Regions from separate parts of the Pseudarthrobacter cremeus genome, predicted to be linked through region 3. Evidence: riboswitches for the same ligand, from Rfam matches in the RefSeq annotation. Region 3 holds a riboswitch; each other region holds the start of a gene.
The links. A riboswitch is a leader RNA that binds a small molecule or an ion and turns the genes downstream of it on or off. The one in region 3 is predicted to bind S-adenosylmethionine.
Positions count from the first base shown of each region.

Region 1: another riboswitch for S-adenosylmethionine. It lies ahead of ACS5PJ_RS04085 (DUF1737 domain-containing protein); the one in region 3 lies ahead of metX (homoserine O-acetyltransferase MetX).
Region 2: another riboswitch for S-adenosylmethionine. It lies ahead of ACS5PJ_RS13260 (cobalamin-independent methionine synthase II family protein); the one in region 3 lies ahead of metX (homoserine O-acetyltransferase MetX).

Region 1 is NZ_JBPZHC010000002.1:80,791-85,947, forward strand. It holds gene ACS5PJ_RS04070 (glycoside hydrolase family 26 protein) at 1-1,013, shown strand, start outside; gene ACS5PJ_RS04075 (O-succinylhomoserine sulfhydrylase) at 1,023-2,231, opposite strand; gene ACS5PJ_RS04080 (rhodanese-like domain-containing protein) at 2,232-2,642, opposite strand; gene ACS5PJ_RS04085 (DUF1737 domain-containing protein) at 2,639-2,896, opposite strand; SAM riboswitch class IV at 2,910-3,025, opposite strand; gene ACS5PJ_RS04090 (hypothetical protein) at 3,172-3,690, shown strand; gene opgC (OpgC domain-containing protein) at 3,838-5,157, shown strand, end outside.
Region 2 is NZ_JBPZHC010000006.1:234,443-239,599, reverse strand. It holds gene ACS5PJ_RS13270 (YegP family protein) at 189-566, opposite strand; gene ACS5PJ_RS13265 (adenylosuccinate synthase) at 902-2,191, opposite strand; SAM riboswitch class I at 2,469-2,575, shown strand; gene ACS5PJ_RS13260 (cobalamin-independent methionine synthase II family protein) at 2,589-3,797, shown strand; gene ACS5PJ_RS13255 (uracil-DNA glycosylase family protein) at 4,011-4,643, shown strand; gene ACS5PJ_RS13250 (DUF3151 domain-containing protein) at 4,830-5,157, opposite strand, start outside.
Region 3 is NZ_JBPZHC010000009.1:86,123-91,279, reverse strand. It holds gene ACS5PJ_RS16480 (MFS transporter) at 1-1,019, opposite strand, end outside; gene metX (homoserine O-acetyltransferase MetX) at 1,282-2,397, opposite strand; SAM riboswitch class IV at 2,410-2,524, opposite strand; gene ACS5PJ_RS16470 (bifunctional o-acetylhomoserine/o-acetylserine sulfhydrylase) at 2,594-3,979, opposite strand; gene ACS5PJ_RS16465 (VOC family protein) at 4,152-4,790, shown strand; gene ACS5PJ_RS16460 (CPBP family intramembrane glutamic endopeptidase) at 4,898-5,157, opposite strand, start outside.

The DNA of each region.
Region 1 (5,157 bases), on a different contig from region 3:
GCGGCTCGGCGCCAGTAGCCTTTCAGACCAGCAAGACCGGGACGTTCAGCGCGGTGGCCACCATAGCGGCAACCGCTCAGGGCACTGTGGCGCTGACGGCGGCTGCCGGCAGGACTTCTGTCACCACGACGTTCGCCGTCCTCGCAGGGGTCCCGCCTGTCAGCGCAGCGTTTCTTCGCTTCGGCGTCGCCACACCCGGCGGGGCTGCGGCAGACACTGAGCTTGACGCCGTGGCGGGACTGGTGGGGGAAAGCCCTGGCATCGTCCTGTCCTACAAGGACTTCCGGCAGGCCCCGCCGGTTTCTGAACTGGAATCGGTGGTGCAGCGCGGTGCGGTGCCGCTGGTCACCTGGGAACCCTGGATCGCGGGCGCCGGCGTAACCCAGCCCGCCTACGCGCTGGCCCGCATCACCGCGGGCGACTTCGACCCGTACATCAGCCAGTGGGCGGCAGCGCTTGCGTCCTGGGGCAAGCCGCTGATGCTCCGGTTTGCCCACGAAATGAACGGCAACTGGTACCCGTGGTCTGAAGCGGTCAACGGCAACAGTCCCGGGGACTACGTCCAGGCATGGCGGCACGTGTACGGCCTCTTCAGCGCGGCCGGTGCAACCAACGTCAACTGGGTATGGGCGCCCAACGGAGGCGGATCGGTTGAAACTTCCGTGCTGTATCCGGGAGATGCGTATGTGGATACCGTGGGCCTGGACGCCTACAACTGGGGCACCACCCAGGTGTGGAGTTCCTGGCAGCTGCCCGCCGCCGTGTTCGGCCCCTACCTGGCGGAGCTCCGGACGATCGCCCCAGGCAAGCAGATCATCATCACCGAGACAGCGAGCACCGAAACCGGTGGCAGCAAGCCGGACTGGAACACCGCGCTGGTCTCCTATCTGGGGACCCAGCCGGACGTCTCCGGTTTCGTCTGGTTCAACCTGAACAAGGAGACCGACTGGCGGATCAACAGCAGCGCCGCCTCAGCGTCTGCCCTCTCCTCAGCTCTGGCCGCCCGCCGCTAAGTCGGCCTATCAGATCTGCTTGAGCGCCTGCTCCAGGTCGCCGATGAGGTCGTCCACGTCCTCCAGGCCAACCGAAAGCCGCACCACGCCGTCGCTGAGCCCGATCGCCGCCCGGCCTTCCGGGCCCATGGCGCGGTGGGTGGTGGTGGCCGGATGGGTGATCAGGGACTTGGCATCGCCCAGGTTGTTGGAGATATCGATGATCCGCAGCCCGTCCAGCAGCGCAAAGGCGGCGTCCTTGCCCGAGCGGCCGCCCGTCGTCGCAAGTTCCAGTGTGAGAACGGTGCCACCGGCCTTCATCTGCTTGGCGGCCAGCTCGTACTGCGGGTGCGACTTCAGCAGGGGGTATTTGACCCAGCTGACGGCGGGCTGCTGTTCGAGCCATTCGGCGAGCCGCAGCGCGGACGCGGACGAGTGGTTCACGCGCAGCGCCATGGTTTCCAGGCCCTTTGTGAGAACCCAGGCGTTGAACGCGGACAGCGCGGGTCCTGTGTGGCGCATCAGTTGCTTGACCGGACCGTCGATGAATTCCTTGGTGCCCAGGATGGCCCCGCCCAGCACCCGGCCCTGGCCGTCGATGTGCTTGGTACCGGAGTAGACAATCACGTCCGCGCCGAACTGGCCGCAGCGCTGCAGCAGGGGAGTGGCAAAGACGTTGTCCACGACGACGGTGGCCCCGGCGGCGTGCGCCAGTTCGCTGACCGCGGCGATGTCCACGATTTCCTGCATCGGATTGGACGGCGATTCAAAGAAGACCGCCGTGGTGGGCCCGGACAGCGCGTCGCGCCACTGATCGAGGTCCGGTCCGTCCACAAAGACCGTCTCCACGCCCCAGCGCGGCAGGATTTCGTTGAGGATCACAAAGCAGGAGCCGAACAGTGACCGGGCGGCCACCACGCGGTCCCCGGCTGCCAGCAACGCACCCAGGGCGGTGAAGACAGCTGACATGCCTGACGCCGTCGCAAAGCACGCCTCCGTACCCTCCAGCAGGCGGAGGCGTTCCTGGAACGTGGCAACGGATGGGTTGCCGTAGCGGGAGTAGACGAAGCGTTCGTCCTCACCCGTGAAGGCGCGCTCGGCTGCGGCGGCGGACTCGTAAACGAAGCCCGAGTTCAGGAACACCGGCTCGGTGGTCTCCTGGAAGTTGGTACGGTCCAGGCCGCCGCGGACCGCCTGGGTGTCAGGGCTCCAGCCGGCGGCATCTTTGTTGAAGGTCACTTAGTTGCTTCCGAGGTTGGTGGGCAGGCCGCGGTTCTTCCAGCCGTTGACTGTGCGCTCGCCGTAGCGGTCAGGCTCGCCTTCGAAACCCTCCAGGATGTTGAAGGAGGTGAAGCCGGCCTGCGTGGCGGCGATGGCGGCAGCGATGGACCGCTGGCCGGAGCGGCAGAGGAAAACGAGTTCGGTGGTTGAGTCCTCGGGGGCCTGTTGGGTCAGGTCGGTGAGGAAATCCGGGTTGGGGATCCCGCCCGGGAACGTCCACTGGATGAACAGGGGGTCGTTGTCAGTGGCTTTGGTGTCCGGGATGCCGATGTGCGCCCACTCGCCCTCGGTGCGGACGTCCACCAGGATGGCGCCCTGCTCCAGCTTGGCCCACGCTTCCTCCGGGGTGAGGTCTCCGGCGTAGCTCATGCGTGGCCCTCGCCGTCGAAATCGAGGTCTTCCACAGCGGTGGCGACGGCGGCATCCGCGCTGGCGATGGCTGCCGGGAGGATGAGTGCCTGGGCAACGATCACGCTGCTGCCGTTGAAGGTCGCGGCCGGGCTGCCGTGCAGGACATACCCTTCGGCCAGGGCGGTGGAAATCCGTTCACAGAAGGCCTTGTCATCCGGCCCCGTGATGAGCCGGTACGACAGTTTTTCTTCAGGGGCAGGGGCGTCAGACACGACAGAACTCCTTCTTTCACGCTTGCAGCTCGAATGGGTCGATATGCCGAGTATTCACCTGAGGCACCCCGCCGCGAAAGGGAGGGTTGCCGACCGGCCAGTCAGGGCTTGGCGCCGGTTCTCATTACTCCCCAAAAACGTAACATCCGGCCCGCCCGGCCGCACCGCCGCGGTCGTCATGTTCCGTAACCAACACGGAGGTTTCGTCACCAGGACCGGACTTTCGTAACCGGCGCGTGCTTCTCCCCTGGCCAGCCGGGCGGGACAATCAGGTCATGGGGGACAGCGGCGGGAAAAGCGGCAGCAAGCAAGGGGCGAAAGGTGCCGGGGCCCGGTTGGTCGCCACGGCACTGTGCGGCGCTTCGATCCTGGCGGCCCTGGCGGGCCTGGCCGGCTGCCGGGACGCAGCGGGTCCGCCGCCTTGCATGCCGCCGGCGTACAGCGTCACGCCTGCCGAAGCCCGCCCCGGAGACCGGGTCACGGTCAGCGCGCAGGACGCAACGTGCGATGCGCGCTACGGTGCGGACGCCAAAGTCCAGGTAACGGTCCGGGACGCTGCCGGAATCAACATCCTGGAGGAACTTGCCCCCATGACCGACGACGGCGGTTTCACTTTCGTGTTCACTGTCCCCGCGGGAATGGCCGCGGGGGAGGCCGGGGTCACCGCCTACCCGTACGCCTTGGACTGGTGCGACGACACAGGGGTCAACAACAGGGCGGCGTCCGGACCGGAGACCCTAATCCGGGTCTCGTGTGCGGAGCGACTGGTCCCGCTGGTTATCCTGGCCGGCTAAGGTCCTGGCCGGCTAAGGCTGATCGGTGTGGCCGGCCAAGCCGGAGCCCGCACGGCAGTCCGCATCTGCCGGGGACCGATAGAGTTTGCGCAGGTGGCACCGGCCGCCATCACTGAAAAGCCGTCCTGGGGGAGGGTCCACACCCGCATGCCAACAGCCACCGTACCCAGGCGTGTGCCGGCGCCGGCCGCCTCCGGACTCCGCAGCCCGCTGCCCGCAGCGCTCCTTGCCGCCCTCCTCCTCCTGTTCAGCCTCCTGTCCAGCCTCCTGCCGGCCGGTGCTGCCGCGGCCGCCGAACCAGAGCCGGCCCCGGAGCCGGGCAAGCCCCTGCTGGGAGCTGTCCTCGAGTGGGGTCAGGACTCCGCCGGGTCCTTTGCCGAACGGCTGGGGGCCACCCCCGCGGTCTTAGGCCATGACATCTCCATCCCTTTCCGGACCGCCGAGGCCGCCAACCTCCGGCAGTTTCTGGACCAGGCTTCAGCCGTTGGCTCCCACGCAATATTCACCGTCAAGCCCACCGTTCCGCTCGAACAGATCGATGCGGCGGCGGCCCGGGCGTTCGTGGCCGAGGTGGCCCGCATTTCGGCCGGCTTCCAGGGCAAGGTGCTGGTGCGCTTTGCCCCGGACATGAACGGCAGCTGGGTTGGGTGGGGCCAGCAGCCCGGAGCGTATCGTGCTGCCTTCCGGGCCGTCGCTGCGGAGTTCAAGGAAACGGACGACGCCGGCACGCTCATGGTCTGGGAGCCGTACGTTGGCCGGGACTACCCCTTCGGACGGAACCGCAACGCCCCTCCCGCCGGCAGCGAGGGATTCGCCCTGCTGGACACCAACGGCGACGGCGCCTGGGACGGTGCCGACCGCGCCTACGCCCCGTACTATCCCGGGGACGACGCCGTCGAATGGGTGGGGCTTTCGGCTTACCACGATGACACTGCCGGGAAGGCCGCCGTCAACACCGTGCCCGGGTCCGGCGAGCTTGTCGGCATGCTGGCCGGAGCGGGAAACGAGGACTTCTACGCCACCTATGTGGAGCAAGCCGGCAAGCCGTTCCTCCTGCAGACGGCAGCCTTCTACAGCCCCTCCACCGGCGGGGCCGGGGAGGCTGAGATCAAGGGGGCCTGGTGGGAGCAGACGCTGGAAGCCGCCACGTCCGCGCGTTTCAACAGGACAGCTGCCGTGATCTGGGACGAGCGTGTCAGTACCCGGGACACCGGTGTTGCCAGCATCGACTGGACCATCAGCGGCAACGCTGAGGTGGCGGCGGCAGCGCGTGCCCGGCTCGAGGCCTCAGGCGTAGTCACCGGCCCGGTTACGGAGCCTGGAACAGGACAGGGAACCACCCCGGCCAACACTCTGACCGGTGCGGCCGCCTGGAGCGTCGGGGTGGCCCTGCTTGTCCTCCTCGTGGCGCTGTGGCAACTTCCGCGAAGGGTCTCCGCGGTGGGTGAGTGGGGCTACACCGATCCT
Region 2 (5,157 bases), on a different contig from region 3:
CTTTACCCTCCGGTAACCGTGCTGCCGGCAACCCCACGAGCCGGCTGGGGGACAAAAAGGCCGGGCTGGAACATGATGGGGGACAAGTTCCAGACCGGCGCTTCATAGGGGTAATCGCTGACACAGGCCACAGGGTTACGCCCGGTCACAAGAAACTTTGAAAATCTTATTGAGGCCGGAATTCAGCCTCAGGCGGGCGCCTGTGTTGCGCCGATCCAGCGCGGTGCGGGGACCTGCCGCCGCGGAGCCTTGGCATGGTTGAAGGCTCGGAGCCTGGTCACCGGAACCCGCTGTTCGTCGCACACCGGCTGGACTGCAACCGGCACAGGAACCGGCTCCGCTACTGGCACCGCCACCGGCTGGGCTGCTGCGGCCGGCGGCGAAACGCGTGAAAGGTCCGTGACCAGCCCCGTCCCGGCGCACTCCCGCACGGCCGCGATCCCGGCTGCCACCGCCGGCTTGTCAGCGAACGCCTCCGACACAGCCATCACCGTTCCGTCCGGCCCCATCAGCCTGAACCTGAACAGCGAATCGGCGTCCACAAAAACTTCAAACATCCCGGCCATGGCAAATCCTTCCGGTCTGCGGGTGATCAGCTCCGGCGACGTCCTCGCCACCGGCCTGCCCGGACGCGTTGCTGCGTCCGGTCCCGCGGGTCTGGTCGAACGATCTGTTGATCAGTTCAGCGTGTGCTTAAGAGTCTGGCCGCCGCTCCGGGAGCCCCACAAGACCGGCCCGGTAAACCCTGTGTAAATTGCGTACCACCGCCCGCAGAGCCCGCTCAGGCCCGCCCAGGCCTGGCCAGCAGCGCTGACGCCCGCCCTGTAACCCACGCCTTAACCACCGACGCCGGCGGGGTTACCCTTTCAGGTGACCCGCCGGCGTCGTACGTGTGTGGACTTTAGTCCTTGATGAGGTCGTTGACCACGATGGTCTGATCGCGGTCCGGGCCGACGCCGATGGCGGAGAACCGCGTACCGGAGAGCTTCTCCAGCGCAAGCACATAGTTCCGGGCGTTCTCCGGGAGGTCCTCCAGGGTGCGGGCGCCGGTGATGTCCTCGGTCCAGCCTTCGAAGTACTCGAAGATCGGGACAGCATGGTGGAATTCGGTCTGCGTCATGGGCATTTCGTCGTGCCGGACGCCGTCGACGTCGTACGCCACGCACACCGGGATCTGCTCAATGCCGGTCAGGACATCCAGCTTGGTGACGAAGTAGTCCGTGAAGCCGTTGACGCGGGAGGCGTGGCGGGCCAGGACGGCGTCGTACCAGCCGCAACGGCGCGGGCGGCCGGTGTTGACGCCGAACTCACCGCCCGTCTTCTGCAGGTACATGCCCATCTCGTCGAACAGTTCCGTGGGGAACGGTCCGGCGCCGACGCGCGTGGTGTAGGCCTTGATGATGCCGATCGAGCGGGAGATGCGGGTGGGGCCGATGCCGGAACCCACTGACGCACCGCCTGCCGTCGGGTTGGAGGACGTGACGAACGGGTACGTCCCGTGGTCCACATCCAGGAAGGTGGCCTGGCCGCCCTCCATGAGCACCACCTTGCCCTCGTCCAGCGCCTTGTTCAGGACAAAGGTGCTGTCGATGACCAGCGGGCGCAGGCGCTCGGCGAAGGACAGGAAGTAGCTGACGATCTCCTCCACCTCGATGTCGCGGCGGTTGTAGACCTTGACCAGGAGTTCGTTCTTCTGGCGCAGCGAGCCTTCCACCTTCTGGCGGAGGATGGATTCGTCAAAGACGTCCTGGACGCGGATGCCCAGGCGGGCCACCTTGTCCATGTACGCGGGGCCGATGCCGCGGCCGGTGGTGCCGATGGCCCGGCTGCCGAGGAATCGCTCGGTGACCTTGTCCAGGACCTGGTGGTAAGGCGCCACCAGGTGGGCGTTGGCGGAAACGCGCAGTTTGGACGTGTCCGCACCACGGGCCTGAAGTCCATCAATTTCCTGGAACAGCGCCTCGAGGTTCACCACGCAGCCGTTTCCGATGATGGGAACCGCGTTGGGGCTGAGAATGCCGGCCGGAAGGAGCTTGAGCTCATACTTCTCACCGCCTACGACGACGGTGTGTCCGGCATTATTGCCACCATTGGGCTTAACGACGTAGTCCACACGGCCACCCAAAAGGTCTGTGGCCTTGCCTTTTCCTTCGTCGCCCCACTGGGCTCCTACGATCACGATTGCTGGCATGGGATCCTCCCCCATTCGTTCGGGCCGCACTCCGGGTACTCCATCCGGTGGTGCACCGGACGGCCCACCGAAAGCCGGCGCCGTTCATGAGAACGCCCCGAAGGCAACAGCCTGGCGGGAACGGTTTATGACGCCCTGCCACGCAAGAGTTCGGGGCTCTTACCACCCAAGTTTAGCCGATGCCCGGGTTTCTCCACTCGTTCGGCCTGGCAGGGTTCACACACGAAACAATCGGGCCCGGACTTGCCCGGGCCCCACAGATGGCCTTAAGTGAGAGTACCCATCCGGAGCGGCCGAGAGACCTGGCTCGTTGACGCCGCAGCAACCGCGCATGAGCAGGGACAACTCTGCCCGCGCAGGTGCTACTGCCAGGACCGATGGAAAGGAAAATCCCCCGATGTCCCAGAACTCGGACCACATCCAGGTCACCCACGCAGGTTCCTTGCCCCGCACCCCGGAGCTCATCGCTGCCAACGCCGCGAAGGAGACCGAAGGCATTACCCCGGAATTCCTGGCACTGCTCGAATCGTCGGTGGCGGAGGTCGTCAAGCGGCAGAAAGACGTGGGAGTGGACGTTCCCAACGACGGCGAATACGGACACACCATGTCCAGTTCGGTCGACTACGGAGCCTGGTGGAACTACTCCTTCGCGAGGCTCGGCGGCCTGGAACCGACAGATGTGGACCGGTGGAAGGACGCCACGGTGCACCGCTCGTCTCCCGGGCACATTGTGCTGACCTCTTTTCCGGACCGCCGCGACAGGCTTGCTTTCAACGACGCCTACACCGATCCGTCCTCGGGGATCCTGGCGCACCGCAAGAGCGTTTCCCAGCCGAAGATCACCGGGCCCCTGACCTACACCGGACAGGACTTGGTGAACTCCGATGTCACCAACCTGAAGAAGGGCCTCGCCGCCGCAGGCCTCAACCAGGGTTTTGTGGCGTCGCTGTCCCCCGGGTCATGCGCCCGCGTGGCCAACGAGTACTACAAGTCCGACGAGGAGCTGCTCTACGCCTGCGCCGACGTGATGCGGGAGGAATACAAGGCCATCATCGACGCCGGCCTGACAGTGCAGCTCGACGACCCTTCCCTGGCCGAAAGCTGGGACCAGATCAACCCCGAGCCGACGTTGGAGGACTACCTCAAGTTCATCCAGCTCCGGGTCGAGGCCACCAACTGGGCCCTGCGTGACCTGCCCCAGGAACAGATCCGCCTCCACGTCTGCTGGGGATCCTGGCACGGCCCGCACACCACCGACATTCCGTTCGGGGACATTGTCGGCTCGGTGCTGCAGGTCAACGCCGGAGCGTACTCCTTTGAGGCCGGCAACGTCCGCCACGAGCACGAATGGCGGGTCTGGGAGGACACGAGGCTTCCCGAGGGCAAAGTGATTATTCCCGGCGTGGTGTCACACGCCACCAACGTGGTGGAGCACCCGGACCTCGTCGCGGACCGGATTGTCCGTTTTGCCGAGGTAGTGGGCCGGGAGAATGTCATCGCCTCCACCGACTGCGGGCTGGGCGGGCGCGTCCACCCGCAAATCGCCTGGGCCAAGCTGGAGGCCTTGGGCGAGGGCGCCCGCCGCGCCACCAAGCGTCTCTGGTAGTTTTTCGATCCGGCTGCAGGGTCCGTCCTGTGCCTTCCATCACGGGAAGGCCATGGACGGACCCTGCATTTTGCGGGGCTTGCTAAACTGATAGAGACCGACCAGGAATCGGTCCACAACACATTTCAAACCATCCCGGACTTGGCGTGCCCACCGCGCGCCCATTTTCCGGATTGGCAGCAGCACCGATCCCCGCAGGAGACATTGCCCTTCATGACAGCCCTGGCACCCGAATCATTCCGCGAACAGCTCCTGAACCGCCGTTACGATCCAAATGTTGCCGCAGTCAACGAGCTGTGCGATTCACTGCAGAGCGTCAAGCCGCACACCCGGGTCCCCTATGTCGACCCGATGCACGACGTCGATGAGTGCCGCATCATCAGCCTTTTCTCCAACATCGGCGAGGCGGACCCTTCGGGCTTCATCACCGCGGGCGACGACGACGCCACCACCCGCATGCTGGGAATCCAGTGGAAGCTGGGCCTGCGCCCCGAGTGTGTCATGCCGTGGAACGTCCACCCGTGGCACACCGACGGAGAGCCCAACGGCAAGTTCACGCCGGACCAGATTGCCTCCGGCCTCAAGCCCCTGCTCAAGTTCCTAGCCCTGGTGCCCCGCGCCTCGGTGATCGTCGCCCACGGCACCGAAGCCAACCGGCTGGCCAACCTGCTCCTTAAGACCGAGGTGCCCATGATCTGGCGCCGGGGCCTGAAGACGTACAAGGTCCGCAGCCTCAGCGGCCGCGCCTTCGCCGGAACCCCCGCCCGGCAGGATCAGTACCTCGAGGAAATGCGCGTCGCCTACGCCGACGCCATGGCCCGCACCGGACTGACCAAGGCCAGCTAGTCCCCCGCCCGTAACCACGGCAACCTACGACGGCGGCCGGTCACCTTTTTCGAAAAGGCGACCGGCCGCCGTCGTACTTTAAACCACAACCGCTGTACTACTAACCACAACGCGGGGTCACTCCCGGCCCAAAAACGTTGGTTTATTGGGCGGAAAGTGACCTCGCGTTGCTTTGGGTGGTACTTGTCAGGCTGCCGCTTCGATGGCGGCCTTCGCCGCCGGGTCGGATTCGTTCAGGAACTTCTCGATCCGCTCCGGCTCTTCCGCTTCACCGATGGCCGAAGAGGCCCGGCCCAGCGAATACAGCGCCCGCAGGAAGCCGCGGTTGGGCTCGTGCTCCCACGGGATGGGCCCGGTGCCGCGCCAGCCGTTGCGGCGCAGCGAGTCCAGGCCACGGTGGTAGCCGACGCGGGAGTAGGCGTAGGAATCGATGACGCGGCCCTCGGCCCACGCCTCTTCCGCCAGCACGGCCCACAGGAGGGAGGACGTCGGGTTTTTGGCCACGAGATCCAGG
Region 3 (5,157 bases):
TCCATCATCGGGAAGGCGAAGAAGCCCCAGGTCGCGCCGAGGATCGCACCGGCCATGTACACCGGCTTCCGCCCGAAGGCATCGGACATTTTGCCGACGAGCGGGATGGCAAGGAAGTGGATGAAGTGCGCGATCAGCAGCAGGAGCAGGATCCGGGAGGTATCGGTCTGTACGACGACCTTCAGGTAGGTGATGGAGAACGTCACCACCAGGTAGTAGAGGATGTTCTCGGCAAAGCGCAGGCCCATGGCGGTAAAGACACCACGCGGGTAGCGGCGGAACACTTCCGCCACGCCGTAGCCCTTCTTCTCCTCAGTGACTTCCTTGCGCGCCTCCAGGAAGATGGGGGCGTCCTGGACCTTGGTGCGGATGTAGTAGCCGATGATGACGATCACGGCGGAGAGCCAGAACGCCACGCGCCAGCCCCAGCCGAGGAACGCTTCCTGGGTGAGCGTGGAGGAAAGAGTAAACAGCACTGCTGTGGCCAGCAGGTTCCCCACCGGGACCGCGGACTGCGGCCAGCTGGCCCAGAATCCGCGTGACTTGTTGGGGCTGTGTTCGGCTACAAGCAGAACGGCGCCGCCCCATTCACCGCCGACGGCGAAGCCCTGGAGGAAGCGCAGGAACACCAGGAGCGCCGGCGCCCAGTAACCGATCTGGGCGAACGTGGGCAGGCAGCCCATCAGGAATGTGGCAACGCCCACCAGGATGATGCTGAGCTGCAGGAGCTGTTTCCGCCCGAACTTGTCACCGAAGTGCCCGAACACGATCCCGCCGATGGGGCGGGCAACGAAGCCGACGGCGTAGGTCACGAACGCGGCAATGATCCCGTCCAGCTCCGTCCCTGAGTTGGGGAAGAACATTTTGCCGAACACCAGTGTGGCCGCCGAGGCATAGAGGAAGAATTCGTACCATTCAACAACGGTTCCGGCCATGGAGGCCGTGACGACTTTCCTCAGGCCCGAGGTTTTGACATCGGTTTGCTCTGCCCGCCTTCCGGCGGTGTTTTCCATGCTCATGATGAACTCTCCTTCGGCGTCACCATCGACACCACTGGGACCAGCCTTTGGCGGCCGTGCATGACGCGCACCACGGATCGCCGGATCCAAAGATTATGGTCCGCACCCGTCACAACCTCAACGCCGAATAATGCAGGCCGCCTCTGCAAAAATGCACAACCTGTCTGACCGACGGCAGGTTTTCATGCAGCGAGGGGTTCAGCCGACGAAGTGTTCAGCCGGCGGGGTCTTCAGCGGGAGGGGTGATTAATCATCGGGGTGTTCAGTCGGAGAGGTGCAGGCGGAGCGGGCCACTGAGCTGGCCGATTTCCGTGAGGAAGCCGTCATGGCCGATAGGAGCCTGGATCACGTGGACGTCCACGTCGCCGGGAAGGGCATCAGCCAACTCACGGGACTGGGACGGGAAGTAGAGCCGGTCGCTGTCCACTGCGGCCACGAAGAACCTGGCCGTGGCACGGCCAAGCGCTTCCTCCAGGGAACCGCGTCCGCGGGTGATGTCGTGGCTCATCAAAGCGTCCGTGATGGCGATGTAGCTGTTGGCGTCGAACCGCCGCACGAGTTTCGTGCCCTGGTGGTCGAGGTAGCTTTCCACCTGGTAGCGGCCGCGCGTCCCCAGCGCTTCAGCCTGCAGCGGCGATTCGGCAAGCTGGGCTGCCCGTCCGAACCGGCCATGAAATTCAGCGGCCGAACGGTAGGTGATGTGCGCAATGCGCCGTGCCAGTGCCAGGCCATCCTCGGGGAGCGGGCCGCCGTAATAGTCGCCGTCGTTGAAGTTGATGTCCTGGCGGATCGCCAGGGTCTGGGCCTGGGCGAACGCGATCTGTTCGGCGGTGCTGGCTGCGCCGACCGAGATGACGGCGCAGCGCTGCACCCGCTCAGGGTAGGTGACTGCCCATTCGAGGGCACGCGCGCCGCCCATGGATCCGCCCAGCACAGCGAACCAGCTGCCGATGCCCAGCGCGTCGGCCAGCCGGGCCTCAGCCGCCGTGGTGTCGCGGAGGGTCACCAGCGGAAAACGGGACCCCCACGGCTTCCCGTCAGGGGCTTCGGAGGACGGTCCGGTGGAGCCATAACAGCCACCCAGGATGTTGATGGAGACCACGAAGAACCGCTCAGTGTCCACCGGCGCGCCGGGTCCGGCGAGCTGTTCCCACCAGCCCTCCTCGTCGCTGTCCCCGCGGGTCACATGGGTGCTTCCGGTCAGGGCGTGCTCGATGAGGACGGCGTTTGAACCGTCGGCATTCAACGTGCCCCAGGTTTCATAGGCCAGGGTGACATCGGGGAGGTAGCCGCCGGCTTCCAGCTGCAGTGCGCCGATGGCGGCATAACGGACAACCCCGTGTCCAGGGGCCGCTGTTCGGGAAATCGTGATCGTCATGGCAGGACCTTTTCTACGCGCTTGCCCGCCGTCAATTGACCGGCAGGCCAGGTCCTCACCCGGGGCACCCCGCCGCGGAGGAGGGTTGCCGGCCAGCAAGCCGGGGCTGTCACTGGCACTCATGACCTGCTTCGAGTGTACGAAATAGCCGGTGCCTCGCGCTAAGCCTGTGACAGGTTGTGACTTCCGCGGATGTTCACTGCCCGGCGCCGCCTGCCACTGCGGCTGCTTCCGCCGCGCTTTTGGCGGCACGGAAGCCGGCTTCGAGGTCGGCGAGGATGTCGTCGATGTGCTCGATGCCGACGGAGAGGCGGACCAGCCCGGGGGCCACTCCGGCTGCTGTCTGCTGCTCGGGCGAGAGCTGGCTGTGGGTGGTGGAGGCCGGGTGGATGACCAGGGAGCGGACGTCGCCGATGTTGGCCACGTGGGAGTGGAGTTCCAGCGCGTCCACGAACCGCTTGCCCGCTTCCGCTCCCCCGGCGACGGTAAAGGACACCACAGCCCCTGTCCCTTTGGGCCCGTACTTCAGGCCCCGCTCGTACCAGGGGCTTGAGGGCAGCCCCGCGTAGGCGACGGATTCGACGTCGTCCCTTGCCTCGAGCCACTGCGCCACAGTGGTGGCGTTGGAAACATGCCGCTCCACCCGAAGGCTGAGGGTCTCGATGCCCTGGGCGATGAGGAAGGCGTTGAACGGGGACACCGCCGAGCCGAGGTCCCGGAGCAGCTGGACGCGGGCCTTCAGGATGTAGGAAAGGTTGGCGCCCAGGGCACCTTCCGCGCCAAGGTCCCGGGCGTAGACCAGGCCGTTGTAGGTGGGGTCAGGGGTGTTGAAACCGGGGAACCGCTCCGGGTCCTTGCCGAAATCGAAGTTGCCCGAGTCCACAATGACACCGGCGATTGCAGCGCCGTGGCCGCCGAGGTACTTGGTGGCGGAGTGCACCACAATGTCCGCGCCCCACTCGATGGGCCGGATCAGGTATGGAGTGGACAGCGTGTTGTCCACGATCAATGGGACGCCGGCCTCATGCGCCACGGCTGAAATTCCCTCGATGTCGAGCACGTCCTGGCGGGGATTGGAGACCACTTCGCCGAAGAAGAGCTTCGTGTTCGGCTGGACAGCCTCCCGCCACTGGTCCAGGTTGTCCGGATCAGCCACGAACGTGACCGAGATGCCGAACTTCTTCAGCGTGTGCGCCAGCAGGTTATAGGTGCCGCCATACAAGCTGGGGCTCGCCACGACATGGTCGCCGGCCTCGGCGACGTTCAGGATGGCAAACGTTTCCGCTGCCTGTCCCGAACTCAGCAGCAAGGCCGCCAAACCGCCTTCCAGGCTGGCGATCCGCTGTTCGACGGCATCCTGCGTGGGGTTGCCGATCCGGGTATAGATGGGAGCGAGCTCCGCGAGCGCGAAACGGTTCGCGGCGCTTTCCGCGGTGGGGAAAACGAACGACGTCGTCTGGTAGATCGGCAGCGCGCGCGCACCGGTGGCCGTGTCAGGCTCCTGGCCTGCATGGATCTGGCGTGTTTCGAAAGACCATCCCTGGGACATGTACGGCTCCTTTGACGTGGTACTGGCGCTTATCACCTTCGGTTCAGTGTAGGAACGGGCTGCGGGCCGGGAACAGCATTGTGACGAACATGGTCACCGGCTGCCCGCGTGCCGCGAGCAGGGGAAGAGTCGCCCAGAACGGCCCCAAAACCAAGTAAGGATACCCTTAGCTGAGAGGCTCATCACAAAGTGCCAAGATGAGGGCATGCGCATGGATCACGTCTCTTACGCCTGTGAACAAGATGGCCTCGTTGCCACCACCGAACGTATTTCGTCCGCCCTCGGCGTCGAAGCTGTGAAGGGCGGAGTGCACCCGCGCTTCGGGACCCGGAACATGATTATTCCCCTGGCCGGCCACAAGTATCTTGAAGTTGTGGAGGTGCTGAACCACCCCGCGTCTGACAAGGCTCCCTTCGGGCAGGCTGTCCGGGCGCGGTCCGAGGCCGGCGGCGGCTGGATGGGCTGGTGCGTCGAAGTGGACGACCTCGCCCCGTTCGAAAACCGCCTCGGCCGCGCCGCAGTCAACGGCAACCGCAAGTTCCCGGACGGCCGTGAGCTGGTCTGGAAGCAGATCGGCATCCTGGGCCTGATCGCGGACCCTCAGGTTCCCTACATGCTCAAGTGGGAGGGCGATCCCGCCCTGCACCCCTCGAACGCCTACGAAAGCAACGTCAAGATGAGCTGCCTGACCATCGCCGGCTCCGCCGAGCGCGTGACGGAGTGGCTGGGCGAGCCCGTGGAGAAGCCCCTTGAGGACGTGGCCGTCGAATGGGTTGCTCCGCACGGAACGCCGGGCATCCTGTCCGTCACCTTTGAAACCGCCACCGGAGCAGTCACTATCTGAGGCCAGTCACTGTTTGACCGGAAAACTTCGGCCGCCATCAGCGGGTGCCAATGATGTCACCTACCGATGGCGGCCGAATCTTTTTAAGCAGACTCTGGGCACAGTGCTCAGCCCAGTCCGACGGCCCTGCCGAAGAGGCTGAAGCCGACGAAGGCAACGATGTCCAGCAGGGCATGGGCGATGACCAGCGGCATCACACGCTTCGTCCTGGTGTATAGCCACGCGAAGACAACGCCCATGACGGCGTTGCCGATGAACGGGCCAAAGCCCTGGTACAGGTGGTAGCTGCCCCGCAGCATGGCGCTGGTGAAGATGGCCAGCGGAACGCTCCAGCCGAACTTCCCGAAGCGGTTCAGGAGGTAGCCCA